DNA from 4 places in the Mesorhizobium sp. YR577 genome. Region 3 is predicted to be linked to each of the others. Evidence: predicted binding sites of a transcription regulator. Region 3 holds the regulator's gene; each other region holds the start of a gene.
What was found. Region 3 encodes PhoB, which activates phosphate uptake and scavenging genes when phosphate is short. Its sites were predicted from a motif close to TGTCATNNANCTGTCAT; they were not measured.
Positions count from the first base shown of each region.

Region 1: a site for PhoB is predicted at 3,121-3,137, ahead of BM413_RS01365 (esterase-like activity of phytase family protein). Genes of this name have one in related genera too.
Region 2: a site for PhoB is predicted at 5,021-5,037, ahead of phnC (phosphonate ABC transporter ATP-binding protein). Genes of this name have one in related genera too.
Region 4: a site for PhoB is predicted at 2,419-2,435, ahead of BM413_RS05620 (PhoX family protein). Genes of this name have one in related genera too.

Region 1 is NZ_FPBI01000001.1:276,737-284,038, forward strand. It holds gene BM413_RS01340 (helix-turn-helix transcriptional regulator) at 1-312, shown strand, start outside; gene BM413_RS01350 (hypothetical protein) at 985-1,278, shown strand; gene BM413_RS01355 (hypothetical protein) at 1,395-2,132, shown strand; gene BM413_RS01360 (DUF1013 domain-containing protein) at 2,276-2,977, opposite strand; gene BM413_RS01365 (esterase-like activity of phytase family protein) at 3,209-5,410, shown strand; gene BM413_RS01370 (DUF1127 domain-containing protein) at 5,574-5,714, opposite strand; gene BM413_RS01375 (GGDEF domain-containing protein) at 5,962-7,257, shown strand.
Region 2 is NZ_FPBI01000014.1:112,672-119,973, forward strand. It holds gene BM413_RS20635 (amidohydrolase family protein) at 1-717, shown strand, start outside; gene phnE (phosphonate ABC transporter, permease protein PhnE) at 725-2,065, opposite strand; gene phnE (phosphonate ABC transporter, permease protein PhnE) at 2,068-3,030, opposite strand; gene phnD (phosphonate ABC transporter substrate-binding protein) at 3,106-4,023, opposite strand; gene phnC (phosphonate ABC transporter ATP-binding protein) at 4,109-4,951, opposite strand; gene BM413_RS20660 (cupin domain-containing protein) at 5,120-5,536, opposite strand; gene BM413_RS20665 (phosphoenolpyruvate hydrolase family protein) at 5,552-6,403, opposite strand; gene BM413_RS20670 (Tm-1-like ATP-binding domain-containing protein) at 6,411-7,302, opposite strand, start outside.
Region 3 is NZ_FPBI01000001.1:391,682-398,983, forward strand. It holds gene pstC (phosphate ABC transporter permease subunit PstC) at 1-95, shown strand, start outside; gene pstA (phosphate ABC transporter permease PstA) at 92-1,408, shown strand; gene pstB (phosphate ABC transporter ATP-binding protein PstB) at 1,423-2,247, shown strand; gene phoU (phosphate signaling complex protein PhoU) at 2,281-2,988, shown strand; gene phoB (phosphate regulon transcriptional regulator PhoB) at 3,111-3,800, shown strand; gene BM413_RS02020 (ROK family protein) at 3,819-5,060, opposite strand; gene xylF (D-xylose ABC transporter substrate-binding protein) at 5,338-6,381, shown strand; gene BM413_RS02030 (sugar ABC transporter permease) at 6,575-7,302, shown strand, end outside.
Region 4 is NZ_FPBI01000003.1:77,646-84,947, reverse strand. It holds gene BM413_RS05635 (SulP family inorganic anion transporter) at 1-1,062, opposite strand, end outside; gene BM413_RS05630 (helix-turn-helix domain-containing protein) at 1,173-1,448, opposite strand; gene BM413_RS05625 (phosphatase PAP2 family protein) at 1,536-2,249, opposite strand; gene BM413_RS05620 (PhoX family protein) at 2,496-4,487, shown strand; gene BM413_RS05615 (hypothetical protein) at 4,576-4,914, opposite strand; gene BM413_RS05610 (SDR family oxidoreductase) at 5,172-5,876, shown strand; gene BM413_RS05605 (flavin-containing monooxygenase) at 6,042-7,184, opposite strand.

The sequences.
Region 1 (7,302 bases), 110 kb from region 3:
GCGATCGACATTCTCGAGCGCTCCGTCGAAAAGCGCGACGTGCTGACGCTCGACTACCGCGACGAGGCCGGCCGCACCACCGCCCGCGACGTGCGCCCGCTCGGCCTGTGGTTCTGGGGCAAGGTGTGGACGCTGGTCGCCTGGTGCGAAATGCGCGACGATTTCCGCGCCTTCCGCATAGACCGCATCAGCGCCATCACCCCCACCGGCCGCCCCTTCCGCCACGAACGCGGCAAGCAGCTTGCGGACTTTTATCGGCGGGTGGAAAGGAATGAGTATGATGGGAGTGGGGCAAGATCGGCGGGGGCGTGAGGCGACTTCAGTCGCGGTTGTCTTGTAGGAAAAGTTCTAGAGGCGTTTTGCTTTTCCCAGAGCTTCGGAAGCGCGGCTTACAACGTCTTCATGCGCCCCAATTGTGATCGGAAACCCCTTCACGTCCAGAACCTTACTTTTAAGGGTAATAAGCAGTTTTCCATCGTGGTTTTTCAAGTCGAATAACTCTGCCGATGGAATGCCCAATGTTCTCGCTTGCGCATTGAGATCGACATCAGCCTGATGGGCCTTTGATGGTCTTCGTATGGCTGGTGAATAATGCGGTGAACGCGGATCTCCTCCTCACCGTCAACTCCTCCGCGCCAGTCAAACCGGCCTCCCAATAGGCAGACTTTTCAGCGAGAGTTTTTATCTCACTCCATCCGCTCTCTACAGTCGAACAAAAGTCTGCATGAACCTTTTTGAAAAAGTCCATGGCCGTTCCGCGGCCGCCTTTCGCAGCTGTATCATTGGCATCTGGAGAGTTGAGAAAGTATTGGCGAGCTGGTTCCCGTCGGTGAACGCGTCAGCATCTGCCAGTACCAGGGGTTCCTCTCCCCACACGCTCCAACACCGCAAATTTGATCGGTTTGTGATTGTCCCGGTCCCGTCTTCATCACAGTTGAAGCACCATCCAGGCGCATCCTTTGCCTACATCAGGAGGTAAGGACTATGCGTATGGCCTTGCTACTTTCACTGGGGCTGTTGGCCCCGCTGGCGGGCTGCGTGACGGAAGACACCGGCTATTACGGACCGGGTTATGCCGCCTACGCGCCGCTGGGCTATTATGACGGCTATGACGGGTTCGCGTTCGACGGCGGAGGCCGTTGCGGTTGGCGCTGCCATCGCCTGCCACCGCCGCATCATCATGGCTCGGGGTTCCCCGGCCATCCGTTCCAGGCCTTTTCGGCGGGCGGCTTCCACAGCGTCGGCCGCATGCCGATGATGCCGGAGGCGCGCCGTTAGAACAGCGGACCGGAAGGTGCGCGGCGGTCCATGGGATCGCCGCGCCGTTTCCGCAACGCGGCGAATCGGACATGTTGTGCCGACCCTGATGGAAATCGCGGATCGGCATGATCTGAATGAAAAACTGGTTTAGAAACTTGCTCGCGCGTACTCCGGTTGATCCCGAAACCCTGCGTGGGCAACAGAGTGACTGGATCAAGCAAAAGTTCGTGGAGTGGCAGGCGGCGTGGCACGATGCCTTCGACAAGGATGCGGCGCTGCGTGCGGCAGGAGAATTTGAGCGTCCCGATCCGCTTCCGGGTGAGGTTCAGACAGACTACCGGCTGATCTTCGGCATCGCTCGGGCGCAGCCCGAGACGCGACGGGTTTGCTTTGCTCTCTTTCCGAACGGAGCGGAGATGTTGCGGCGCTTCGAGAGTTACCTTGCCGGCCCCTCCACGTCGCTCACAGAAGGAGCGGCCCGCGATCTGGTGGCCGAGATTGCAAGGCATATCGACAAGGCCGATCCCAACGAACAGTTTGATTGGTCAACGATCGAAATTGTGGACACCAACGCTCCCCATGCTCAAGAGGTTCTGGCCCTGACCGAGGCGATATCTATTCTGTTCGAGCGAAATTTGCTGAACCCTGTTCCCGAGAAGGAACTGCCCGCCACTGCCGCTCAACTGTTTCTGACTGAACCGCTCTACAGTTCAGCAGGCAATTGCTATGAGCTGCGCGACTGGGTGACCGCTGCCATGTTCGATGCGCGCCGCGACAAGATCTATGAGCTGACCTACCGGCTTTGGCATGCGGGCTGGCGCCTTCATCTCGCGGAAAATGGCGTCGTTCTGGCTTGTAACCGCACGGATTGACGCCGTAGCTCTCCCGTTGAAAACGATGCTTTGCGTCTGATGCTGGCTGTGTTGCAAACCGGATTTTGCGACCATGGGTTTGGCCTGCCCGGTGTCCAAGTCAGGCCAATAAAAAAGCCCGCTCGAAGCGGGCTTTTTAAGAATCAGGGACGGTCGTCTTCGTCCTCGTCGGGGGTCTTCGACTTCAGCGCCGAGAGCTTGGCGAAGACGGCGTTGGCGTCGAGTTCCTTGTCCTCGTCGGCCACGGCTTCGATCTTCGGCTCCAGCCTTTCGGTCATGGAGGCCGGCAGCAGCGTGTCGCCGGACGGTGCGGCAGCCGGGCGTCCGCTCGAGGCGCGCTGCACTTCGATGTCGAGGTCGATCTGCGAGCACAGGCCCAGCGTCACCGGGTCCATCGGCTGCAGGCTGGCGGAGTTCCAGTGCTTGCGCTCGCGGATCTGCTCGATGGTCGCCTTGGTGGTGCCGACGAGGCGCGAAATCTGCGCATCCTTCAGCTCGGGATGGTTGCGCACCAGCCACAGAATGGCGTTGGGGCGGTCCTGGCGCTTGGACAGCGGCGTGTAGCGCGGACCTTTGCGCTTGCTCTCGGGCACCCGCACCTTCGGCTCGGAAAGCTTCAGGCGATGGTTGCCGTCCTTCTCGCCGCGGGCGATTTCCTCGCGGGTGAGCTGGCCGGTCATGATCGGGTCCATGCCCTTGATGCCCTGCGCGGACTCGCCGTCGGCGATCGCCTTCACTTCCAGCGGATGCAGGCCGCAGAACTGGGCGATCTGCTCGAAGGAAAGCGCGGTATTGTCGACCAGCCAGACTGCGGTCGCCTTGGGCATCAGAAGCGTGTTGGCCATCAGATAATATCCTCTCGTTCGCCCGCGTCCCTTGTGCGCGGGCGGTGGTTCAGACCACCGGAATTGGGAAATTCGAGGCGTATATAACCTTGTTCGCGGCCGGGAGCAAGAAAACTTCGCATCGGGCCGCGATGACGGTTCGTTGTCATCGAACTGTCACCTGTCCGTCATCGCAGTGAAATATCGATCGCCCAAAGCAGCATGGAACTCAGCAACCAGGAGAGGTTCATGATGCCCCGTCACTCCCGTCTTTTGATACTCACGGCGGCCCTTGCCGCGTCGGTCGCGCTGCCGGCCCATGCCGACAGTTTCTTCAACCGCGTCGCTTCCTTCCCGGTCGCCTCGAACCTGCCTTCCGACATCGACCAGAAGACGCCGACCTCGTCGGAAATCATCAAGGCGAGTGAAGACGGCAAGACGCTGGTCTATTCCGACAGCCCGCTGGGTGCGGTCGGCTTCATCGACATTTCCGACGCCAAGGCGCCGAAGGCCGGCGGCATCGTCAAGATCGAGGGGGAGCCGACCTCCGTCGTCTTCGCCGGCACGAAAGTGCTGGCCGGCGTCAACACCTCCGAGAGCAAGGCCAAGCCTTCGGGCAACCTCACCGTCATCGACGCCGCCACCAGGAAGATCGAAGCCACCTGCGATCTCGGCGGCCAGCCCGATTCCGTCGCCGTCAGCAAGGATGGCAAGTTCGCGGCCATCGCCATCGAGAACGAGCGCGACGAGGACCTGAACGACGGCGAGCTGCCGCAGCTTCCCGCAGGCTTCCTCAAGATCGTCTCGCTGAAGGACGGCGCTCCCGACTGCGCCACCATCAAGACCGTCGACATGACCGGCCTGTCGGAAATCGCCCCGGAAGACCCGGAGCCGGAATTCGTCGACTTCAACGACGCCAATGAAATCGCCGTCACGTTGCAGGAAAACAACCACATCGCCATCGTCGACGCCGAAACCGGCAAGGTCACGGCGCATTTCTCCGCCGGCTCGGTCGACCTCGAAGGCGTCGACACCAAGAACGACGGCGCGCTGAACTTCACCGGCAGCATGAAGGGCGTGGCTCGCGAACCCGACGCGATCAAATGGCTCGACAACGACCGTTTCGTCATCGCCAATGAAGGCGACTACAAGGGCGGTTCGCGCTCCTTCACCATCTTCGACAAGACCGGCAAGGTGCTCTACGAATCCGGCCCGTCGCTCGAAATGAAGATCGCCGCTGCCGGCCACTATCCGGAAAAGCGCAACAAGAAGGGCGTCGAGCTGGAAGGCGCTGAAGTCGCCAAGTTCGGCGACACGCAGTACATCTTCATCGCCAGCGAACGCGCCTCGATGATTGCCGTCTACAAGGACACCGGCGCCGAACCGGAATTCGTCCAGCTGCTGCCCTCGGGCATCGGCCCGGAAGGTCTGGTCGCCATCCCCTCGCGCAACCTGCTCGTCACCGCCAACGAGACCGACCTGGTCGAAGACGGCGGCGTGCGCTCGCATGTCATGGTCTATGAGATGGGCGAAGGCCCGGCCGCCTATCCGATGATCGTCTCCAACACTGCCGAAGACGGCAAGCCGATCGGCTGGGGAGCGCTTTCGGGTCTGGCTGCCGATCCCAAGGAAGCCGGCAAGCTCTTTGCCGTGTCGGACTCGGTCTACCGCTCGCAGCCGTCGATCTTCACCATCGACGCCACCAAGACGCCTGCCGTCATCACCGGCAAGCTGGTCGTCACCCGCGACGGTGTGCCGGCCCAGAAGCTCGACATCGAAGGCATCGCGTCGGATGGCGACGACGGTTTCTGGCTGGCCTCCGAAGGCGATGCCGCCAAGCTGACGGCGAATGCCATCTACAAGGTCAATGCCAAGGGCGAGATCAAGCAGGAGATCCCGCTTCCTGCCGAACTTATCGGCAAGGACGGCCGCTTCGGCTATGAGGGCATCACCACCATCGGCGAAGGCGACGACCTGACGCTGGTCATGGCCGTGCAGCGCGAATGGGCCGACGACCCGAAGGGCCAGGTCAAGCTGCTCGCCTATAAGCCGAAGGCCAAGGAGTGGTCGGGCGTGCGCTATCCGCTCGAAAAGACCGAGAAGGGCTGGGTCGGTCTGTCGGAAATCACCGCCCATGACGGCAAGCTCTACATCATCGAGCGCGACAATCTCATCGGCACCGAGGCCAAGCTGAAGAGCATCCAGTCCGTCTCGCTCGACGCCTTCAAGCCGGCCAAGCTCGACGGTGAGCTGCCGCTGGTCGAAAAAACGCTGGTGCGCGACCTCGTGCCGGACCTGAAGGCCGCCACCAATGGCTATGTCGTCGACAAGGTCGAAGGCTTCACCATCGACGCCAATGGCGACGCCTATGTCGTCACCGACAATGACGGCGTCGACGATTCTTCGGGCGAAACCCTGTTCCTCCGCCTCGGCAACATCGCTGCCATCAACTGATCGCGCGGAAATTTAGCCGGTAAACGAAACGGCCGTGGCGAAAGCTGCGGCCGTTTTGTTTTATATTGGCTCAAAACGACAAAACCCGCCGGACAAGGTCCAGCGGGCTCGGAACCGGCGGGATGAACTATCCCAAACTAGCCGGCTCTGCTTTCAATCGACTTTAGATCGAGGTGCGGGCGATGCTTGCGATGTTGCCGCGGTTGATGCCCAGGTCGCCAAGCTGGCGATCGGTAAGACGGTTCAGTTCGCGGACGGTTTCGCTGTAGCGGCGCCAGTTACGGAAAGTGCGGATCGGGTTCATGGTAGCCTCCATTGTTTCGGTAACCTATAGATGGGAATGCCCTGATCCGACTTGAACAGACGCTTTTGCATGGCGGGAATGCATTTATTGCATTGCAACATAAATCTCTGGTAACAGGTCCCGACCCTAAACTCGGTTGCGGCCATTTTTATTTGCCTTGCACCAAAGAAAGGCCGGATTAACCATTAATCGTCACAAAGAACAGTGGTTTGGACGCTGACCGCGTCTTGAGTTTGGGTGGGTGGACGTGGCGAATAGTCTTTTGCTGCTGACTGAGGCAGTGCTTTATTTCGGTGTCATGGCCTGCCTGTTTCGCCTGCGCGCCCGCGTCGGCCTCGGTCTGTTCGTCTGCGCGCTCGGCGTCATGCATTTCCTCGAGACCTATCTCGCCAGCGTCTTTTACATCGAATTGCCCTTCGGCATGGTTTCGCCCGGCTCCACGGTGATGTTTTCCGGCAAGCTGGTGATGATCCTGCTTCTCTACATGAAGGAAGACGCCGCCACCGTCAGGCAGCCGATCTACGGCCTTCTCGTCGGCAATTTCCTGATGGTCGGCCTCGGCCTCATCCTGCGCCAGCATCAGGTGGTCGATCTCCCCAACGGGCAATCGCCCGACATCGGTTTCCTCGACGAGATGGGCTGGCTGATGGTCTGGGGCACGACGCTGCTCTATATCGACGCCATCGCCATCATCCTTCTCTACGAGCGGCTTGGGCGCAGCCTCGGCCAGCATCTGTTCGCGCGCATCGCCGCCAGCGTCTGCCTCGTGCTCACCTTCGACCAGATCGGCTTCTATTCCGTGCTGCACATCGTCACCGCCGCGCCGCCCTCGGTGCTGCTTGGCGGCTGGATCGCCAAGATGTGCGCCGGCCTCGTCTTCAGCGCCATGACGGTCGGCTATCTGCGCTGGTTCGAGCGGCCCAGCCTGCGGCCGCAGCGCGGCCTCACCGACGTCTTCGAGACGCTGACCTATCGCGAGCGCTACGAAAAGCTCGTCGAGTTCGCCGGCCGTGACAGCCTCACCGGCCTTCTTCACCGCGGCCGCTTCGAGACCATGGGCGAGCAGGCGGTGACGGTAAGCGTCAAGACCGGCACGCCTCTGACGCTGCTGATCGTCGACGTCGATCACTTCAAATCCATCAACGACCGCTTCGGCCATGCCGAGGGCGACCGCGTGCTGAAGTGGATCGCCGAGAACCTGACGGTTGCGGTGCGCGCGCAGGATCATGTCTTCCGCATCGGCGGCGAGGAGTTCGCCATACTGTGCCCGCTGCCGCATAATGTCGCCCGTCTGCTCGGCGAAAACATCCGCCAGTCGATCCGCGCTGCAAGCGAAACCGGTCCCGTCAGCCTCACCGTCAGCATCGGGGTTGCCACGGTCGATGTTGCCAGGGCGAGCCTCGCCGAACTCTTCGCCGCGGCCGACAAGCGCCTCTACATGGCCAAGGACGCCGGCCGCGACCGGGTGATGGGCGATGTTGCCGAAGAGGCAGCGCCGTCTGGGGCGGCGCGTGCGCCTTCGGCCGGGTCTGCGGCGGGGTAGGGGTGTCATTTTCGCGCTCTGCGCATATCCCCCCTCTCCGTCGCG
Region 2 (7,302 bases), on a different contig from region 3:
TATATCCAGACCAACTGGGCAAAGACCGGTGCGGTCGATGAGGTCGCCTGGGTGCAGAGCGTGGCCGACGCGCATGGCTGGCCGCACGGTATCGTCGGCTATGCTGACCTGCTCGACGACAACGCCGGCGCGACCTTGAAGCGCCAGGCGAAATTCCCGCTGATGCGCGGCATCCGCATGCAGCTGCACTGGCACAAAAACGAGATGTACCGCTTCGCCGCTGATCCCGATCTGGCCAGCGATGCGCGGCTCAGGAAAAACATCCGGCTGCTGGCCGAACACGGCTGGTCCTTCGACCTCCAGGTCTTCGCCTCCCAGATGAAGGGTGCGGCAAAGCTCGCCAAGGACAATCCCGACATCACCTTCGTGCTCCAGCATGCCGGCATGCTCGAGAACCTGTCGCCCGCCGGGCGAAAGTCATGGCGTGAGGGCATGAAGCGGCTGGCCGATCAGGAAAACGTGGTCAGCAAGCTTTCCGGCCTCGGCACCTTCATCCACCGCAACGACGCCGCCCACATCCGCGACGTCGCCACGGAGACCATCGCCCGGTTCGGGCCTGAACGTTGCCTGTTCGGCTCCAATTTCCCGATCGAGAAATTATGGACGAGTTACGCCGATCTCGTCACGGCCCATCGCACGGCGCTGTCGTCCTTCCCGGAGAAGGTGCAGAAAGCGGTGCTGCACGACACGGCAAGGCGGGTTTATCGGCTGGAGTAAGCCTCCCTCAGTGCCCCGCGCCGCCGCCATCCATCAGCCTTCTTCGCAGCGCATTGGAAATATTGTCGAAGATGAAAACCACGATCAGGATCAGCAGCACCATATAGGCGACATTGGCCCAGTTCGAATTGGTGCGCATCGCCTCCCATAGCTTCAACCCGATGCCGCCTGCGCCGACGGCGCCGATGATGGTCGCCGAGCGCGTGTTGGATTCCCAGAAATACAGCGCCTGGCTGAGGAACACCGGCAGCACCTGCGGCACCACGCCGAAGCGCTGCACGACGACCGGCGAAGCCCCCACCGAACGCACGCCCTCGCGCTGCTTGTCGTCGACATTCTCCAGCGTCTCGGAATAGACCTTTCCGAGCGTACCCGTATCGGTGAAGAAGATCGCCGAAATGCCGGCCAGCGGCCCCGGCCCGAAGGCGCGGGTGAAAAACAGCGCCCAGATCAGCATGTCGACCGAGCGCAGGAAGTCGAAGAAGCGCTTGGTCAGCTGGTTGGCGAAGAAGTTGGGCGTGATGTTGCGCGCCGCCATGAAGGCCAGCGGGAAGGCGATGAAGGAGGCGAACAGCGTGCCGACGAAGGCCATGACGATGGTCTGCAACAGCTTGGTCCAGACGTCGCCATGCTGCCATTGCGAATTGTTCCAGATATTGTCGAAGGCAAGCGCCGCGTTCGACATTTCCGGCTTGATCCGCTCGCCCGAGGTGATGAGCCCCGCCACCTCGGAGAACGATTTGCCCCAGAAAGGCGAGTTCGGGTCGAACACGAAGTTCGGCCAGCCGAAGAACCTGCGGCTGATCGACACCCGCTCCGGCGAGATGCGCGCCTCGCCGGCAAAGCCGAAATCGACCTTCACCTCATCCTCGCGCAACGTCGCCCAGCCGGGCAGCGCGCCTTGCGGCTTGGCGCCGTCCGGTTCCAGAACCATGGTCAGCGTCTCGCCGCGATGGTCGACGGTAACCAGCTTGCTGTCTGCGCTGACGCTGCCGCTTGAGCCGAAATCCACGGTCACCCTGTCGCCGGCCTGGTTCACCCAGTCCGGGTTCGGATTGTTACCCAGCGGCGAATAGCGCGGATAGGTGATCTTGGCCTCGGTGCCGGTGAACCGGATCGTCGGGCGCAGATCGTAGGAATACCATTGCCGCGCATAGAGATTGGCGCGCTCCCACTGGCCGCCGGCAATCACCGTGCCGATGGAAAAGAACCACCAGCAATAGACGACATAGAGCAGGCACCCCAGCGCCACGAACAGCGGCGTGTAGCGCTTCAGCACGGAGCGATGGAACACGTCCGGGTGACGGGTTTCGATCTCGGCGAGTTGTGCGGCGGTCATGGTTGCCATGGTCAGCGTCCGAAATCGAAGGATTGCGCACCGACCAGCTTGCGGCGCAGCCAGGCCGAGAACTGGTCTACGGCGACGACGGTGGTGAACAGCAGGAGGATGATGGCGAGCGTCTTGGCCTCATGGCCGCGGCCGATCGAAAGCCGCAGCTCCTCGCCGATGCCGCCGCCGCCGACCGCGCCGATGATGGTCGAGGCGCGCACATTGATCTCGAGCCGCAGCAGCGCATAGGACATGAAATTCGGCATCACCTGCGGCACGATGGCGAAGCCGACGCGCTCGAACCAGTTGGCACCGACGGCGCGAAGGCCTTCCTCGGCCTTCATGTCGGCATTCTCGACCACCTCGTAGAACAGCTTGCCCAGCGCGCCGATGGTGTGGATGCCGACGGCGAAGATCGCCGGGATCGCGCCAAGCGACAGCACGGCGGCGAAGAAGCCGGCGATGACGATTTCCGGGAAAGCGCGCAGCACTTCCATGTAGCGCCGCACGACGAAGCGCAGCATCCGGCTGGCAACGAGGTTCTTGGCGGCGAGGAAGCAGAGCATGAAGCCGAAGACGAAGCCGATCAGCGTGGAAAGGGCTGCGATGTTCAGCGTTTCCAGCATCTTGTAGAAATATTCGGGCACGTAGAGGCCGGAGCCGAACAGATAGACGCGGCCTTCGGGATAATCGTATTTCAGGCTGCCGTCGAAATAGGGCGAGGGCAGGTCGAACATCGCGCGCCACACCTCCCAGCCGTCGCGGGGCAGCATGTCACCGGCGAAATCGAAGAAATGCGGCAGCCGGTCGAAGAACTTTCCGGCATTGGATTCATTGGCGAACCACAGCGAACTGCTGAGTGCGATGGCAAGAGCGCCGACGATCAGGATCGAATAGAGGCGCCGCCGCGAGGCCAGCTCGCGCCAATGCCGCTCGATGGCAAGGCCCTCGGCGGAAAGGCCGGTATGGACAGTCTGGCTCATGCCGCTTTCCACTCACATCAGATTGCAAAAACGGCCGGGCATTTTTATTGCCCGGCCGCCTTATAGGAAGGGTTCTTAGCCGCCGATCTGCGCCTTGCGGGCGTCGATGATCGGCTGGTAGAAGGCCGGCGTCACTTCGGTATAGCTGGTGAAGTCGCCGCCCTGGATGGCGGAGAAGCAGGCCGGGTCGGTCTTCGGCAGGTCGACCATGAACTGCTTGAACTTGGCCTTCATGTCGGCGTCGATCGCGGTGCGCACGACGATCGGGCCGTTCGGGATCAGCGGCGACTTCCAGACTTCGTTGAAGTCCTTCATGTCGATCATGCCCTTGGAAACCATCTTGTGCAGGTTGCCCGAGGTGTAGCCCTCGTCGAACGAACCGACGCCCGAGCCGAAGGTGGTGCCGGCATCGAATTTGCCGTCCTTGACGGCCAGAACCAGGTTTTCATGGCCGCCGCCGAAGCCGGTCTCGCCGAAATAGTCCTTCACCGCGACGTTGCCGATATCCTTGGGCAGCGAGGTGACGGGGATCAGGTAGCCCGAGGTCGAATCCGGGTCGGCGAAGCCGAGCTTCTTGCCCTTCATGTCGGCCAGCGTCTTGATGCCCGAATCCTTGCGGGCGACCATGATCGAATAATAGCCCTTCGAACCGTCGGTCTGGACGGTGGTCAGGATCGGCTCGACCGCGTCGGCGTTGGCGAGGTAGATCTTGGCATAGCCGGAGGCGCCGAGCTCGGCGTAGTCGAGCGTGCCGCCGAGCAGGCCCTGGATGACGCCGTCATAATCGGTGGCCGGGAAAAGCTTCACTTCCTTGACGCCGATGGCGGCCGGAAGCGTGTCGGCGAGGCACTGGTAGTTGCGCAGGCTGTCGGCTTCGTTTTCGCCGCCGAGAATGCCGACGCGGAAGACTTCCGGGCTATCGGCATGAGCTGCCGTGGCGCCGGCCAGAGTGGCGAGCGCAACCGCGCCCAAAAGGGCTTTCCTTGGGAACATGGACGTGTCTCCTGTTAATTCCAATTGATATCGATGTGTCTTTTGCAGAACCGGCCCTTCACGCGGGCGAAACGATCACGGACGCTCAGTGGCCGGCATAGGCGGGCTGGAGCGATCCGGCGGATTCGAGTTTGCGCAACCGCTCGGGGCGGATGCTGGTCGAGGTGATGGCCTCGGAGATTTCTTCGCCATTGGCATCGGCGCCATAGACGAGGCGCACGGCCTCGCGGGTGAGGTTTTCAGGCGCGCCGTCGAACACCACCTTGCCGCCGGCCATGCCGATGATGCGGTTGCAATAGGCCCGCGCCGTGTCCAGCGTGTGCAGATTGGTGATGACGGTGATGCCTTCCTTGAGGTTGATGTCGCGCAGCGAATCCATCACCACCTTGGCGTTCATCGGGTCGAGCGAGGCGATCGGCTCGTCGGCCAGGATCAGTTTCGGCTGCTGCATCAAGGCGCGCGCAATAGCCACGCGCTGCTGCTGGCCGCCCGAAAGCGTGCCGGCGCGCTGAAGCGCGGTCGGCGCGATATCAAGGCGCTCAAGCGCTGCGATCGCCTGGGCGCGCTCCTCGTTCGAGAATATGCTGAGCAGGTTCAGTGCGGTGGAACGGTGGTTCAGCCGGCCGAGCAGGACATTGGTCAGCACGTCGAGGCGCGGCACGAGGTTGAACTGCTGGAAGATCATGGCGCAGTCGCGCTGCCATCGCCGCAGCGTCGCACCGCGATGGGCGGAAACTTCCTCGCCCTCAAAAAAAATCGACCCCTGGGTGGGATCGATGAGACGGTTGATCATGCGCAGAAGCGTCGATTTGCCGGCGCCGGAACGGCCGATGATGCCAACCATCTGGCCCTGCTGGATTTCCAGCGCGACGCCGTCAACGGCGGTCTTCTTGCCAAATCGGCGCGAGACGTTTCGGATTTCGAGCATGGCGACTTTCCCGTTCGGCTGTTTCAGCCTCATGGGAAGAATTGGCTACCGGACCAACATGAAAGCGCCGTGTCAGTTCGATGTCAGTTTTGTTACGCTCCACAGTCGTGACGGCAGTTATAACCGCTTTCAATCGATGAAATCGCTGGGAAAGCGGGGTTGAAAGCGTCAGGCAGCGCCCGGTGGGACCAGTCTGAAATCGGGCAGTTCGCGCAGCGCCAGTTCGGGACCTGCGGGCGAATAGACGACGAAAAGCTGCATCGGCCCGTCGCCTGTGTTGGTGGTGGAGTGGAACCGGCTTTCCGGCACATAGACGGTGCAGCCCGGCCCGACCTTCTGCACGACCGGATTGCCGGCCTCGTCCTCGACCATCTGCTCGCCGCTGCCGGAAATCACGAAGATGATCTCCTCCGCGCCCGGATGGTTGTGGCGCGTATGGCCCTGGCCCTTCTGCAGGTCGACGACGCCGCCGGAAAATCGCGCCGCACCATTCACCTCGGGCGCCACCGTCAGCGCCAGCCGGCCCCAGTCGAAGGCGAAGGTGTTCACATCCTTCGGATAGACGAAATTGCGTTCCTTGCTCATGGGCAAAACTCCTCCTCAGTTCTGGTTCGCGGCCGGCATCAGCGTCAGGTCCTTGAAGCTCGCCGTCTGGTCACGGATCGCGGCTTCAGCCGGCAGCCGCTCCATCGAGCTCGCGCCGTAGAAGCCGTGGCAGCCGCTGGCGTTTTCCAGGATGTGGCGTGCGTCCTCCGGCATCGAGATCGGCCCGCCATGGCAAAGCACGATGACGTCCTTGCGCGTCGAGCGCGCCGCCTCGGCAATCGCGTCGATTTCCTTGACGCAATCGTCCAGCGTCTTGGCCGAAGTCGCGCCGATCGAGCCGCCGGTCGTCACGCCCATGTGGGCAACGACGATGTCGGCACCCGCCTTGGTCATGGCGCGCGCTTCGTCCGGGTTGAAGACATAGGGCGTAGTCAGGAGATCGAGCCCATGCGCCTCAGCGATCATGTCGACCTCGAGGCCGTAGCCCATGCCGGTCTCCTCGAAGCTTTGGCGCATCGTGCCGTCGAACAGGCCGATGGTCGGAAAGTTCTGCACGCCCGAAAATCCCATATCCCGGAGCTCGGCAAGGAAGCGCGGCATCAGGATGAACGGGTCGGTGCCGTTGACACCCGCCAGAACCGGCGTGTGCCTGACCACCGGCAGCACCTCGACAGCCATTTCCCTAACGATTTCGTTGGCGTTGCCATAGGCGAGCAGGCCCGCTGCCGAACCGCGCCCGGCCATGCGATAGCGGCCCGAATTGTAGATGATGATGAGGTCGATGCCGCCGGCTTCCTCGGCCTTGGCCGACAGGCCGGTGCCCGCCCCGCCGCCGACGATCGGCACGCCGCGCTCGATCATGTCGCGGAATTTTTCGAGGATGTTCTTGCGGGGGATAGCCGGCATTTTGGTCTCACTGTTTTGCGATGGCGAGGAAGGCCGCAACTGCAGCCTGCGCGAATTCGGGATCGTTGATGTGCAGCGGCAGGCGCTCGATGCGCCGGTTGGGTGCCGGCTTCAGGCTCGTCTCGATGGCATCGAAGAGTGCGGCGTCGGCTTCCGGATCGAAGAAAGCGCCGCCCTCGATATCGAGCGCGGAAACACCTTTTTCGGGGATGAGGAAATGCACCGGCCCCTCGCAGGCGCTGAGCTTGCGCCCGATCCATTGGCCGATCTGGCAGCATTCGTTTGCGGTCGTGCGCATCAGCGTCACGTTGGAATTGTGCTGGTAGAACAGCCGCTCGCGATAGCGCACCGGCACCGTTTCCGGCGCCCAGAAATTCACCATGTCGAGCGCCCCGGCCGAGCCGACATAGGGCAGTCTGGTCCGGGCGATCGCATCCAGCCGGTCCTCACCGGCAGCCAATACACCACCGAACAGCAGGTCGCAGATTTCCGTCGTGGTGATGTCGATGACGCCGTCCAGCATCCCGCTGTCTGCGAGCTTTTCCATCGTCCGCCCGCCGGTGCCGGTGGCATGGAAGACGAGGCAGTCATAGCGGTCGCGCAACTGCTCCGAAATCGCCGTCACGCACGGCGTAGTCACCCCGAACATCGTCAACCCGATCGCCGGCCGGCCATCCTCGATCCTGGCCGGTTTGGCCGCCATGCCGGCGATCGCCTGCGCGGCATTGGAGAGCACCACGCGACTGATGCGGTTCAGCCCCGCAAGGTCGGTGATCGACGGCACCATGATGATGTCGGATACGCCGACATAAGGCGAGACGTCGCCCGAGGCGAGCGTCGAGACCATGGTCTTGGGCAGGCCGAGCGGCAGTTCGCGCATGCCGGCGGTCACGATCGAG
Region 3 (7,302 bases):
CCTTCGCGCTGGGTATCACGCTCTTCTTCCTGACGCTGATCATGAACATCTTCGCCCTCTACATCGTGCGCAAGTACCGGGAACAGTACGAATGACCGACATTTCCATGGACACAGTGGCTGGTGCCGTCCCCCGTCCGCGCCGCGATATCGGGCTGAAGCGCCGCTACGCCGCCGAACGCCGCTTTCGCATCTACGGCATGCTGGCGATCTCGGTCGGCCTCGTCTTCCTCGCGATCATGCTGTTTTCGATCGTCTCCAAGGGCTACACGGCGTTCTGGCAGACGACGGTGTCCCTGCCAATCAATTTCGACGAGAAGATCCTCGATCCGGACAACAAGCGCGCCACCGATCCGAGCGTGCTGATCTCCGCCAATTACCCCAAGCTGGCCGAGAATGCGCTGGTCGCAAAGCTCGGCATCAACCCGGACGACAAGGTGACGATCCGCAAGCTCAAGGGCTTCCTGTCGGACGGCGCGCGCACGCAACTGCGTGACGTGGTTGCCGCCGATCCCTCGGTCATCGGCACGACGCGCAATGTCGACATTCTCGCCGCCGCCAATCTCGACTCCGCCTTCAAGGGTCAGATCGATCTCAATGTCGATGAGGCGCGGCGCAAGGTTTCCGACCAGCAGGTCATCTGGATGAAGCAGCTGACGGCCGACGGTTCGATGGCCGAGCATTTCAACAAGGGCCTGTTCACCTTCGGCGCGTCCAGCCGTCCTGAAACCTCGGGCATGGGCGTGGCGATCATCGGCTCCTTCTACATGATGGTGATCGTGCTGCTGCTCGCCCTTCCCATCGGCGTTGCCGCCTCGATCTATCTTGAGGAATTCGCCAAGAAGAGCCGCCTGACCGACCTGATCGAGGTCAACATCAACAATCTGGCCGCGGTGCCGTCGATCGTCTTCGGCCTGCTCGGTCTGTCGGTGTTCATCAACTTCCTCGGCCTGCCGCGTTCGGCGGCCTTTGTCGGCGGCCTCGTGCTGACGCTGATGACCCTGCCGACGATCATCATCGCGACGCGCGCCGCCCTTGCCGCAGTGCCGCCGTCGATCCGTTCGGCAGCGTTGGGTCTCGGCGCATCCAAGATGCAGATGGTGTTCCAGCACATCCTGCCGCTGGCAGCCCCCGGCATCCTGACCGGCACCATCATCGGCCTGGCGCGTGCGCTGGGCGAGACGGCGCCGCTGCTCTTGATCGGCATGGTCGCCTTCGTCGCCAATTATCCGACGACGCCTTTCGAGCCGGCGACGGCCTTGCCGGTGCAGATCTACATGTGGGCCAACGAGGCCGAGCGCGCTTTCGTCGAGCGCATGTCGGGCGCCATCATCATCCTGCTCATCTTCCTGATGGCGATGAACATCACCGCGATCGTGCTGCGCCGCCGCTTCGAACGGCGCTGGTAGAAAAGGACCATGTTATGAACATCATGACCGAGAAAGCACTCGAAAGCGCAGTGAGCGATAAAATGAGCGGCACACCCAACGAAATCATCAAGATGCGCGGCAACAAGGTCGGCGTGTTCTACGGCGAAAAGCAGGCGCTGTTCGATGTCGACCTCGACGTGCGCGAGAACCAGGTGACGGCGCTGATCGGCCCTTCGGGCTGCGGCAAGTCGACCTTCCTGCGCTGCCTCAACCGCATGAACGACACCATCGACAGCGCGCGGGTGACCGGCAAGATCACGCTCGACAATGAAGACATCTACGACAAGAACATCGACGTGGTCGAACTGCGCGCCCGCGTCGGCATGGTCTTCCAGAAGCCGAACCCGTTCCCGAAGTCGATCTACGAGAACGTCGCCTACGGACCGCGCATCCACGGCCTGGCCAAGAAGAAGTCGGAACTCGACCATGTCGTCGAGACCAGCCTGAAGAAGGCCGGCCTGTTCAATGAGGTCAAGGACCGCCTGCTCGAGCCGGGCACCGGCCTTTCCGGCGGCCAGCAGCAGCGCCTGTGCATCGCGCGCGCCATCGCGGTGTCGCCCGAAGTGATCCTGATGGACGAGCCGTGCTCGGCGCTCGATCCGATCGCGACTGCAAGGGTCGAGGAACTGATCGACGAACTGCGCCAGAACTACACGATCGTCATCGTCACCCACTCGATGCAGCAGGCGGCGCGCGTTTCGCAGCGCACGGCGATGTTCCATCTCGGCTATCTCGTCGAAGAAGGTGCGACCGACAAGATGTTCACCAACCCCGACGACAAGCGAACCCAGGACTACATCACCGGCCGCTTCGGCTGACGCGAACACGACGCGGATTGCAAGGACAGCATCATGGGCGAACATACCGTCACCTCTTTCGATGAAGATCTGGGACATATCGACCGTCTCATCCGGGATATGGGCGACCTGGCCGGCTCGATGGTCAGCGCTTCGATCCAGGCGCTGGTCCAGTCGGACAATGCGCTCGGCCAGCGCGTCGTTTCGGACGACGCCATCATGGACGCGCGCCAGCGCGAGCTCGACGAGCGCGCGATCACGCTGATCGCCAAGCGCCAGCCGATGGCGCAGGACCTGCGTGCCGTGGTCGGCGCCATCCGCATGGCCGGCGATCTGGAACGGATCGGCGACCTTGCCAAGAACATCGCCAAGCGCGTCAGCGCTGTCGGCCAGAGCGCCACGCCGCGCGACCTTGCCCATTCGATCGAGGCGATGTCGGGCATGGTGCTGGATCAGGTTCGGGAGGTGGTCGACCACTATGTGTCGCGCCGGCCTGAAGAGTTGCAGGCGTTGCGCGCCGCCGATGAGAAGATCGACGTCAAATACACCGCCGTGTTCCGCGAGCTCCTGACCTACATGATGGAAGACCCGCGCAACATAACCGCTTGCACACATCTCCTGTTCTGCGCCAAGAATCTGGAGCGTATCGGCGACCATGTCACCAACATTGCCGAAAACGCCTATTATGTGATGACCGGCAAGCAGCTTCCGCTCAATCGGCCGAAGCAGGATGAAACTTCGATGACTGCACCGGCCGCCTGAGGCGTGCTGGCCACGAAGCTCTAAAAGGGTAAGCTTGTTCCACCGGCGGTGCGAAACCCGCCGGACACCATGCGAAAGGCGAGGGGGCTCGAACCGGATCGCGTTAACAGGACGGCAAATTGATGATCGCACCCAAAGTCATGGTGGTCGAAGACGAAGAGCCGCTGGGCGTGCTGCTTCGCTACAATCTCGAATCGGAAGGCTATCAGGTCGAGATCGTGCCGCGCGGCGACGAAGCCGAGATCCGGCTTCAGGAAAACGTACCCGATCTTCTGGTGCTGGACTGGATGCTGCCGGCGGTTTCCGGCATCGAGCTTTGCCGACGGCTGAGAATGCGCCCCGAAACCGAGCGCCTGCCGATCATCATGCTGACGGCGCGTGGCGAGGAAAGCGACCGCGTGCGCGGGCTTTCCACCGGGGCTGACGACTATCTGGTCAAGCCGTTCTCGACGCCGGAATTCATGGCGCGGGTGCGCGCACTGCTGCGCCGCGCCAAGCCGGAAGTGCTGTCCAGCGTGCTCAAGGTCGGCGATATCGTGCTCGACCGCGAAGCCCACCGCGTCTATCGCAAGAAGAGCGAGATCAAGCTTGGGCCGACGGAATTCCGCCTGCTCGAATTCATGATGCGCCATCCCGGCCGAGTCTTCTCGCGCAGCCAACTCCTCGACAATGTCTGGGGCGAGACGATCTATATCGACGAGCGCACGGTGGACGTGCATGTCGGCCGGCTGCGCAAGGCCGTCAACACGGGCCGCATGCCCGATGTCATCCGCACCATTCGCGGCTCGGGCTACGCCATCCGCGAGGACTGAGCCGTTGCCTGGCGCTTCTCAGGCAACCTTGTGGCCGACTGTTGCCGGGCTTGCGCCCGGCGCAAAAATCTCCTGATCGACAAAGGTCAGCGCCTGCATGGTGCTGCCCTCGCGGATGAGCGGAAGCTCGTTCGGCTCTGTATCGAAGGAAATCGCCTTGTTGTGCTGGCCGCCGGCGGTCTTGTCGATCGCTTCGCGCAGCGCCGGCTCGATCAGATCGAAAGCGGTCGCGCCGATGCCGACGACAGCCACCGGAGCGGGATCGATCAGCGCGAACAGGCTTCCCAGGCCGAAGCCGATCGCTTCGCCGGCCTTGCGGAACGCTTCGCGCTCGGGGCCGGGCCCTGCACGCGCCACATCTGCCAGCATGCGCATGTCGCCATCGCTGATGTCGGCGAGCGGTGCGTCGTCTTCGCTTGCCTGTTTTGCCTTGCGCCATATTGCGTAGTTGCCGGCATAGGCTTCGACGCAGCCGCGGCGGCCGCAGCGGCAGAGCGCGCCATCGGGCCGGTGGATCATATGGCCGAACTCGCCGCCGGAGGATTGCGTGCCGGTGAAGAGTTCGCCCTTCAGCACCATGCCCATGCCGATGCCGTGCGAAAGCAGCACGGCGATGAAGTCGTTGTGGTAGCGCTCGGGCTTGCGCCATCTCAGCGCCACCGCGATCATGTTGCAGTCGTTCTCGACGGTCACGGGAATGCCGGTTGCTTCCTCGATGATGTCGGCGAACGCAATGTGGGTATGCGCCGTAATCGGCGTCCACAGCATGGCTCGGGAGGTGGAATCGGTGATGCCCTGTACTGCCATGCCGATGCGCATCACGCGCCGGCCGGCCGATCTACGCAGCGCGATCTGCCGGCGCACCATGGCCACGCATTCGCCGATCAAGCCGTCGCGGGACATGGTCAGCGTTTCAAGCTTGCGCTCTTCCTCGGACACGACCTTGCCGGAATAGTCGACGATCGCGACCGAAAGGAAGTTCAGGGAAAGGACGACGGTGACGATTTCGGCGGCATCGGGGTTCAGTTCCAGCGCCACCTGTGGCCGCCCGCGCTTTTGTGACGACGCCTCGGGTCCCTTGGCCTCCAGCAGGATGCCCTCGGCGATGAGGTCCGACGAGATTGCAGAAATGGTCGAGTGGCTGAGGCCGGTCGAGCCGGCGATTTCGGTGCGCGACGGCTGTTGCGCCTGGCGCACGGCGGCAATGACCATGGCGCGGTTGCGCTTGCGCAGATCGTCGTGACGGATCGCGACCGACATGTTTTCGTATTCCTCCCGGGAGCCTGTTCATTCCGCCGAAGCGGAACGGCTCCTGCCTTGTTGTTGGACCGCGATCCCTCCTCGGACGAGGGTTCCTGGCCTTTGCAACCGTTGCGAACCATCCCTTCACCGGACAGGCCCGTCAACAGCGGCACAAGGATATTGACAGAACTCTGCGCATGCGTCATTCTTTTTTTCGAGGCTCGAAAAAAAGAGCTTCTGGGTGGGCCCGAGGGCCAAAGTATCGTTGCGCTGTCATGGCGCCAGGGAGGAAATCATGAAGAAGTTTGCAACCGCCATGCTGGCGGGTGTTGCGCTGTCCATGTCGCTGGGCGCTGTTGCGCATGCGAAGGACAAGATCGTCGGCGTGTCGTGGTCGAATTTCCAGGAAGAGCGCTGGAAGACCGACGAAGCCGCGATCAAGGCTGCTCTCGAAGCATCCGGCGACAAGTACATTTCCGCTGATGCGCAGTCGTCGGCTGCCAAGCAGCTCACCGACGTCGAAAGCCTGATCAGCCAGGGCGCCAACGCGCTCATCATCCTGGCACAGGATTCGAGCGCCATCGGACCGGCCGTCGAAAAGGCCGTTGCCGAAGGCATTCCGGTTGTCGGCTATGACCGCCTGATCGAAAACAAGGACGCCTTCTACCTGACCTTCGACAACAAGGAAGTCGGGCGCATGCAGGCCAAGGGCGTGTTCGACGTCAAGCCGGAAGGCAACTATGTCTTCATCAAGGGCTCGGGTTCCGATCCGAACGCGGACTTCCTGTTCGCTGGCGCCATGGAAGTGCTCAAGGACGCGATCGACAGCGGCAAGATCAAGAATGTCGGCGAGGCCTATACCGATGGCTGGCTGCCCGCCAACGCGCAGAAGAACATGGAGCAGTTCCTGACCGCCAACGACAACAAGGTCGATGCAGTCGTTGCCGCCAATGACGGCACTGCCGGCGGCGCGATTGCCGCGCTCGACGCGCAGGGCCTGGCCGGTTCGGTTCCGGTTTCGGGACAGGATGCCGACCATGCAGCGCTCAACCGCATCGCGCTCGGCACGCAGACCGTTTCGGTGTGGAAGGACTCGCGCGAACTCGGCAAGACGGCAGCCGAGATCGCCTCGCAGCTTGCTGACGGAACCGCGATGGACAAGATCGCGAACGCCGTGAAGTTCGACGGCGGCCCGAACAAGGTCGAGATGACCTCGGTGTTCCTGAAGCCGGTTCCGGTCACCAAGGACAATCTGAACGTCGTCATCGACGCCGGCTGGGTTTCCAAGGACGTCGTCTGCCAGGGCGTGAAGGCAGGTTCGGTTCCGGCCTGCAACTAAGCCATTCGGCTTGAATAGCGACGCCGCGGTTTGATCAGAGCCGCGGCGTTTTCTTAAGGGCTTTTGCAAGAAGGCCCGATGTTTTGAAACGACGCGTGACCCCCTTTGGGAAATCGTTCCGGTTTTCAGGGGCATGCGCTAGGATGAAGTCCGGCTATCGGCGAAAGACCGTAACGGCCGGCGGGAGGAAGTCATGACCGACGTGACAACGAGCGAATCTGCGGATCGGGCTCGAGCATCCGAACTCGGCGCTGTCGCCCGGTTTCTCAAGGCCACAGAACTCGATACCCGCATGCTCGGCATGGTCGGCGCGCTCCTGGTTATCTGGATCGGCTTCCATATCCTGTCGAATGGGCTGTTTCTGACGCCCCGCAACCTGTGGAACCTCTCGGTTCAATCATCATCGGTAGCGGTCATGGCCACCGGCATGGTGCTGGTCATCGTCACGCGCAACATCGACCTTTCCGTCGGCTCGCTCCTCGGCTTCGTCGGCATGATCATGGGTGTCACCCAGGCGGTGTTCCTGCCGCGGGTGATGGGCTTTCCGCTCGGCGATCCGTCCATTTGGGTCATTGCGCTGGCTGCCGGCCTCGTCGTCGGCGTGGTGATCGGCGCATTCCAGGGCTTTCTCATCGCCTATCTCGGCATTCCGGCCTTCATCGTCACGCTCGGCGGCCTGCTCGTCTGGCGCGGTGCGGCGTGGTGGGTCACCAGCGGCCAGACGGTCGCGCCCATGGATGCAACGTTCCGCCTGATGGGCGGCGGGCCTGAGGGCGCAATCGGCGCGACGTGGAGCTGGGTCATCGGCTTGGTCGCGTGTGCTGCCGTCATCCTGATGCTGCTTTCGGGCCGTCGCCAGCGCAAGCGCTTCAAGTTCCCGCTGCGGCCGGTCTGGGCCGAAACGTTCCTTGGCGCTGTTAC
Region 4 (7,302 bases), on a different contig from region 3:
GAACAGCAGCAGGAACACCGCGTGCAGCAGCCCCGACACCGGCCCATGCGCGCCGGACCGGACATTGGTTGCCGTGCGCGCGATCGTTCCGGTCACGCAGATGCCGCCGAAAAGCGCCGAGCCGATATTGGCGAAACCCTGCGCCACCAGTTCGCAGTTGGAGCGATGCCGGCGCCCGGTCATGCCGTCGGCGACAACGGCCGAAAGCAGCGATTCGATCGCGCCGAGCAGCGCGAAGGCGATCGCATCCGGCAGCACGGCGTAGGCCTTGTCGAGGCTGAACATGGGCAGCGCCGGCTCCGGCAGCATGCGCGGAATGCCGCCGAAGCGCGTGCCGATCGTCTCAACCGGCAGGTTGAGCGCGACGGCCGCCAGCGACGCGACCGCGATGGCGACCAGGAAGCCCGGCCAGGACGGCCGCCAGCGCTTGAGGGCAATAATGATGGCGATCGTCAGTACGGCGACGACAAGTGCTGAGACATTCGTCGTGTTCGCGGCCTCGCCAAGCGCGATCAGCCGGGGCACCAGTTCGCCGGGCTCCTTGCCGGCAAGCTTCAGGCCGAACAGATCGTGCAACTGGCTGGAAAAGATAATGACGGCGATGCCGGCGGTGAATCCGACGGTCACCGGATACGGAATGAATTTTATGTAGGTGCCGAGCCGCAGATAGCCCGTGGCGATGAGGAACACGCCCGACATCAGCGTGGCAAGGATCAGCCCGTCTATGCCGTGACGGTCGGCGGTCGCGGCCACCAGCACGATGAAGGCACCCGCCGGTCCGCCGATCTGGAACCGGCTGCCGCCGAGCAGCGAAACGATGAAGCCACCGACGATTGCCGTGAACAGTCCGCGTTCCGGCCCGACACCCGAGGCAATCGCGATCGCCATCGACAGCGGCAATGCGACGATCGCGACGGTCAATCCGGCAATCACATCTGCCTTGAATTGCGGGAGATGATAGCCTTCGCGAAGAACCGTGATCAGCTTGGGCGTGAACAATTCCGCGAAGCTGGGCTCTGCCTGCCGTGATGCCTGATGCCGTGATTGACGAAGCGTATCCATGAACTGCCTTCCGCATATGAAGGCGGCGGGATCGTCGGCTGGATCAGCGGTGCCGGCAGGCCGGTCACTCTCGCATCATGTCGGCGGTCGCCGTCGCGACTCTTTGCGGATCAGCCGTTGGAACCGTTCCGGTCGGGCGCCGGCTGCCTGAGGCGCACGCCTCTGCCGCTGCCCTCGCTCGGCTGGTTTTCCCCGATCAGTTCGACGCCCGATTTCTCGAGCGCCTGAATGACCTTGACCAGCGTGTCGACCACGCCCCGCACCACACCGTCGCTTGCTTCCATACGCTGAATAGTCGGAAGCGAAACGCCGGCGCGTTCGGCAAGCGTCTTCTGGTCTATCCCGGCCAGCGCCCGTGCGGCGCGCATTTGCGCAGCTGTGATCACTGGTCAGAACTCCCGTCTGAGTCCGCAATATGAATGTATGATACAGTTATCATGATGTTTCAAGCATGAATATGAGGTGTAAATCCATCAGGCGGGTCCGGATGCAGCGTCTTCCGGAGTGCCTTGCCGCAGGAACCAGCGCCCGACCAGCCAGCACAGCATCGCCCAGGCCGAGCCGGCGCACCATCCGGCCAGCACGTCCGAAGGCCAGTGAACGCCGAGATAGATGCGGCTCAGCCCCACCAGGAAAGTCAGCAGGATGGCAACGAACAGCACGTAGATCTTGGTCACGCGCCCGGTCATCCGCCGCGCCAGCAGCGTGCCCAGCGTCAGGAAGGTCACCGCCGACATCATCGCATGGCTGCTCGGAAAGCTCAGCGTGTGCACATTGACCAGATGCGACACCAGTTCTGGGCGCGGGCGGTCGATGCCAAGCTTCAGCAGACCATTCAGCGCCTGGCCGCCGGTGATGGCAACGAAGACGAACAATGCCGTCGCTATGCGGCGTGTGATCAGGAGGTAGATGATCGTGACGGTGACGATGGCCACGAGGATGGCCCCGCCGCCGAGGCTGGTGATGTCGCGCATCACGTCCTCCATCCAGAACGGCCCGATCGGCGTGCTTGGGTCACCCGGCGTGCGAAAGGCCAGGAGGATCTGCGTGTCGAAGCCGTGAGGGGCTGCGTCGCGCGCCACCTCCATCAGCTCGACGAAACCCCACAGCCCGCCGGCGATGATGATCGCCGCAAGCAGCACGGTGAACTCCACCTTGCCGCGCAGATTTGCCAGAAATGTCGGCATGAAAACCCCAGGCTGTTTCGTCGGCACAATAGATGCGGTGCCTTCAATAGGCGGGCAAGCGGGCCGGCGCAAATGCCGCAACTTTTTTCATGCCCGGTTTTCGGAATTCCGATGGTCCGTCAAGCAGATGAGGCCGTGCGCATTGTTATTTGAACTCACGGCGCGATAGCGTCATCTTCCTGTTACGCAGCCGCTTTAGCCGTCGGTTTCATCCCCAAGCCACCGATCAAGCCAGAGGACACGCTGATGAACGATCATTTTCCCCCGGAAGCCGTTTTCCGCACCAGCCAGCTCGAGGAGAATGACGGCCCCGGCCACAACCCGACGGAAAACCCGACCATGGGCGAAATCATCGCCTCGCGTTTCTCGCGCCGCGGCTTCCTCAAAGGTTCGCTCGCCGTTTCGGCCATCGCCGCCACCGTCAGCCCGCTCGCGCTGATCACCGCCGACAATGCGCGCGCCGCAAGCGGCTCCGCCTTCAACTTCGACGAGATCGAGGCCGGTATCGACGAAAAGCACCACGTTGCCGCCGGCTATGACGCCGACGTGCTGCTGCGCTGGGGCGATCCGCTGTTTGCCGATGCGCCGGAATTCGACCCGAAGAACCAGTCGGCTGAGGCCCAGGCAAAACAGTTCGGCTACAACAACGATTATGTCGGCTTCATTCCACTCGAAGGCTCTTCCGAGCACGGCTTGCTGGTCGTCAACCACGAATATACCAACGAGCACCTGATGTTCCCGGGCATCGTCACGGTGGCCGAAGGCAAGATCAAGGTTGCCGACGCCGACCAGAAGCGCGTCGACATCGAAATGGCGGCCCATGGCGGCACCATCGTCGAGATCAAGAAGGAAGGCGGCAAGTGGCAGGTCGTGCGTGACGGCAAGCTCAACCGCCGCATCACCTCCACCACCGAAATGCAGCTTTCCGGCCCGGTCGCCGGCCATGACCGCGTCAAGACCAGCGCAGACGCAACCGGCACGAAAGTCTTCGGCACCTTCAACAACTGCGCCGGCGGCGTCACGCCATGGGGCACCTATGTGATGGCTGAGGAGAACATCCACGGCTATTTCGCCGGCGAGCTGCCTGCTGACCACAAGGAAGCTGCCAACTACAAGCGCATGGGCATTCCCGAAGGCACCTATCAGTGGGCCAATTTCTACGATCGCTTCGATGTGTCCAAGGAGCCCAACGAAGCGAATCGTTTTGGCTGGATCGTCGAGGTCGACGTCAACGACCCGAACTCGCTGCCGAAGAAGCGCACCGCCATGGGCCGCTTCAAGCATGAGGGCGCCGAATCGATCGTCGCCAAGGACGGCCAGGTCGTCTTCTATCTCGGCGACGACGAGCGCTTCGACTACGTCTACAAATTCGTTACCGCCGGCAAGTTCAATCCTGACGATCGCGCCGCCAATCTCGACCTGCTCGACGAAGGCACGCTCTATGTCGCCAAATTCGCCGATGACGGCTCGTTCGAATGGCTGCCGGTGGTGTTCGGCCAGGGCCCGCTGACCGCCGAAAACGGCTTTGCCAGCCAGGCCGACGTGCTGATCGAGACCCGCCGCGCCGGCGACCTGCTCGGCGCGACCAAGATGGACCGCCCTGAAGACATCCAGCCCAATGCCGTCAACGGCAAGGTCTATGTCATGCTGACCAACAACACCAAGCGCAAGGCTGATCAGGTCGACGCCGCCAACCCGCGCGCCGAAAACGCCTTCGGCCATCTTATCGAACTGGTGGAAGAGGGCGGCGATTTCGCCGCGACCAAGGGCAAGTGGGAAGTGCTGCTGAAGTGCGGCGATCCTTCGGTGGCCGAGGTCGGCGCATCCTTCTCGACCGCGACGACGGCTAATGGCTGGTTCGGCATGCCGGACAACTGCGCCGTCGACGCCGATGGCCGCCTCTGGGTCGCCACCGACGGCAATTCGCCGAAGGCCACCGGCCGCACCGACGGCATCTGGGCGGTCGACACCGAAGGCGAGGCGAGGGCGACCTCGAAACTGTTCTTCCGCGTGCCGGTGGGTGCCGAAATGTGCGGCCCGCTGCTGGCGCCCGACATGCAGTCGATGTTCGTCGCCGTCCAGCATCCGGGCGATGGCGGCGAGGACTGGGAAGGCTTTGGCCGCCCGTCCTACTACGAGGACCTGTCGACCCGCTGGCCCGACTTCAAGGACGATATGCCGGTACGTCCGGCCGTCGTCGCCATCACCAAGCAGGGCGGCGGCAAGATCGCGGTTTGAGGCTGCCCGAGCTTCTTCCTTCTCCCCGTTTACGGGGAGAAGGTGGCCCGAAGGGCCGGATGAGGGGCAGCGCCCGCCTCAAAAATTCTTACTGCCCGCCCGCTGCCGGCCCAAGCGTGATCAGCCCAACGGCCACGATCGCCAGCACGATGCCGCCGCTCTGAACAAGGCTCAATTTCTCGCCGAAAAACGCCAGCGCGATTACATTGACCGCGACAAGCTGGATCACGGCCGACAGGCTGAAGGCCGAAGCCATGCCGAATTCGCGCACCAGCCGCAGCATGATGAGATTGCCGAGCGAATAGAGCGCCAGCGTCAGCAACAGCTTGGGAATGCTCGGCGCCAGCGCCCATGATTTGGCGCCGGTTGCGGCGAGCAGGAAGATCACCGTCGAGGCGATGAGTTGGGCGAAGCCGGACAGGGACAATTCGTTCTCCATGGGCACATGGTCGCGCCCGAGGCTTGTCGCCCGGCATCCAGCCCCTTTTCGCGATCTCTCGGGCAAAGCTGGGGCTGCGTCAAGATGCTGGCGTGCCCGCGGCCATGGGCCAGCGTCGCTCGTCATCTGTTGGACCAGCGTCTTGCCCTGCCGGGGCGTCACCGATACCTCTTGGGCAATGCATCGGCTGTTGGGGTGGATTTTCACCGGCCCACGGACAGCCAGGTCACGAGAGGAAGACAAAAATGTCGGAACTGAAGACGGCGATCGTCACCGCAGGCGGTAGCGGCATGGGTGCGGATGCGGCGCGCAGGCTCGCCGAAGAAGGCTTTCAGGTCGCGATTCTCTCCTCGTCCGGCAAGGGCGAGGCGCTGGCCGAAAAGCTCGGCGGCATCGGCGTCACCGGTTCCAACCGCTCCAACGATGACCTCAAGCGGCTGGTCGACGCGACAGTCGAGAAATGGGGCCGCATCGACGCGGTCGTCAACAGCGCCGGCCACGGCCCGCGCGCACCGATCCTGGAGATCACCGACGAGGACTGGCATCTCGGCATGGAAACCTACCTGCTCAACGCCGTGCGCATCGCCCGTCTGGTCACCCCGGTCATGCAGGCGCAGAAGTCCGGCTCCATCGTCAACATCTCGACCTACGCTGCGTTCGAGCCCGAGGCGCTGTTTCCCACCTCCGGCGTGTTCCGCGCCGGGCTTGCCTCCTTCACCAAGCTATTCGCCGACAAATACGCGGGCGAAAACATCCGCATGAACAACGTCCTGCCGGGCTTCATCGACAGCTTGCCCGAAGCCGGCGAGCGGCGCGAGCGCATCCCCATGGGCCGCTACGGCCGCGTCGAGGAAGTCTCGGAACTCATCGCCTTCCTGGCCAGCGACCGCTCCAGCTACATCACCGGCCAGAACATCCGGATTGATGGCGGGATAACGAAGTCGGTGTAGTACCCCCTCTCCGTCTCGGCTTCGCCGAGCCACCTCTCCCCCGCGTTGCGGGGGCGAGGAACCTGGATTCTACAAGGTTGCGACGTTTCAGGACTTGGGTTCCTCGCCCCCATGAAATGGGGGAGAGGTGGCTCGGCGAAGCCGAGACGGAGAGGGGGGAACGCCTCAGGCGCGCCGCCCCTTCGCCACCGCCTTGGCAATACCTTCACCCTGTATCACCGCGTTGCGGAAGCAGCCGCGCAGGCTTGGACGCATGCCGGTGAACCACAGCCCCGGCCGGCCGGGCGCCGCCTGCGGGCCGTTGAACAGCGGCGTGCCGTTGCGGTCGAGCACGCCGAGCTTGCCGACCATGTCGTCAAGCCCCGTGCGATAGCCGGTGGCGGCGATCACCACGTCGGGGTTGATCGTCCGCCCGTCGGCGAGCACCACGCCGTCCGCCGTGAACTCACGCACGCCGGGCACGATCGTTATGCGCCCTTTCTTGATCTCCGCCATGGCGCCGTCGTCGGCGGCGATCGCCGTATAGTCGGAGCCGAGCCGGCTCACGCCGCCGGCTGCCGCTTTCGGCAGGCCGTATCTGGTCATGTCGCCGAACACCAGCCGCTGCGTCGCCGCAATCACCATGTCCGCCAGCTTCACCGGCAGTGCTGCGGTCAGGGGCGAAACCTTGTGCACCGCCACGCTGGCGATGCGCTTGGGCAGGACGGTCGGGCCGCTGCGTGCCGACAGCCAGAGCGGCCCGGTCTCGGCGCGAATCAGGTGGTTGAGCGCGTCGAAGCCCGAATTGCCCGCGCCGATCACCAGCACGCTCTTGCCGGTATAGTCGGCCGCCTCGCCGAAATCGGCCGAATGGATCACCCTGCCGCCGTAATCCGCCAGCCCCTGCCACGCGGGAATGAAGGGTTTCCGGTCGCGCCCGGTAGCCACGATCACGTCGCGCGCATGGCGCACACCTTTGTCGGTCCTCACCGCCCAGGCATCGCCGTCGCGAAAAATCTCCTCGACCGAAATGCCGAATTCTATGGGAAGCTTCTCGCGCTCATTGAAGGCCGTCAGATGGTCGATCACCTCGATCCGGGAGGGAAATGCCGGCGTGCCGCGTGGAAATTTTATGCTGGGAAGATGGGACAGGTCGCGGTGCGTGTTCAGCCGCAGGTTCTTGTGCCGCCGCCGCCATGGCTCGCCGATTCGGTCTTCCTGCTCCAGAATCAGCGGGGAAAGCCCGGCCTTGGCCAGCGCATACGCTGCAGCCAGCCCGGCGGCTCCCGAGCCGATCACGATCACGTCCTCGATTTTTGTTGCAGTCATTCCTCATTCACCGGAAATCTGGTGTCCTTGGCGGGTGCAATCGGCAAGCCTTGTGGCGCAGCAGCGCAATTTGAGCAAGAGTGCGGTGGAACAAGCGGCTCGCATGTGGGTTTGAGAT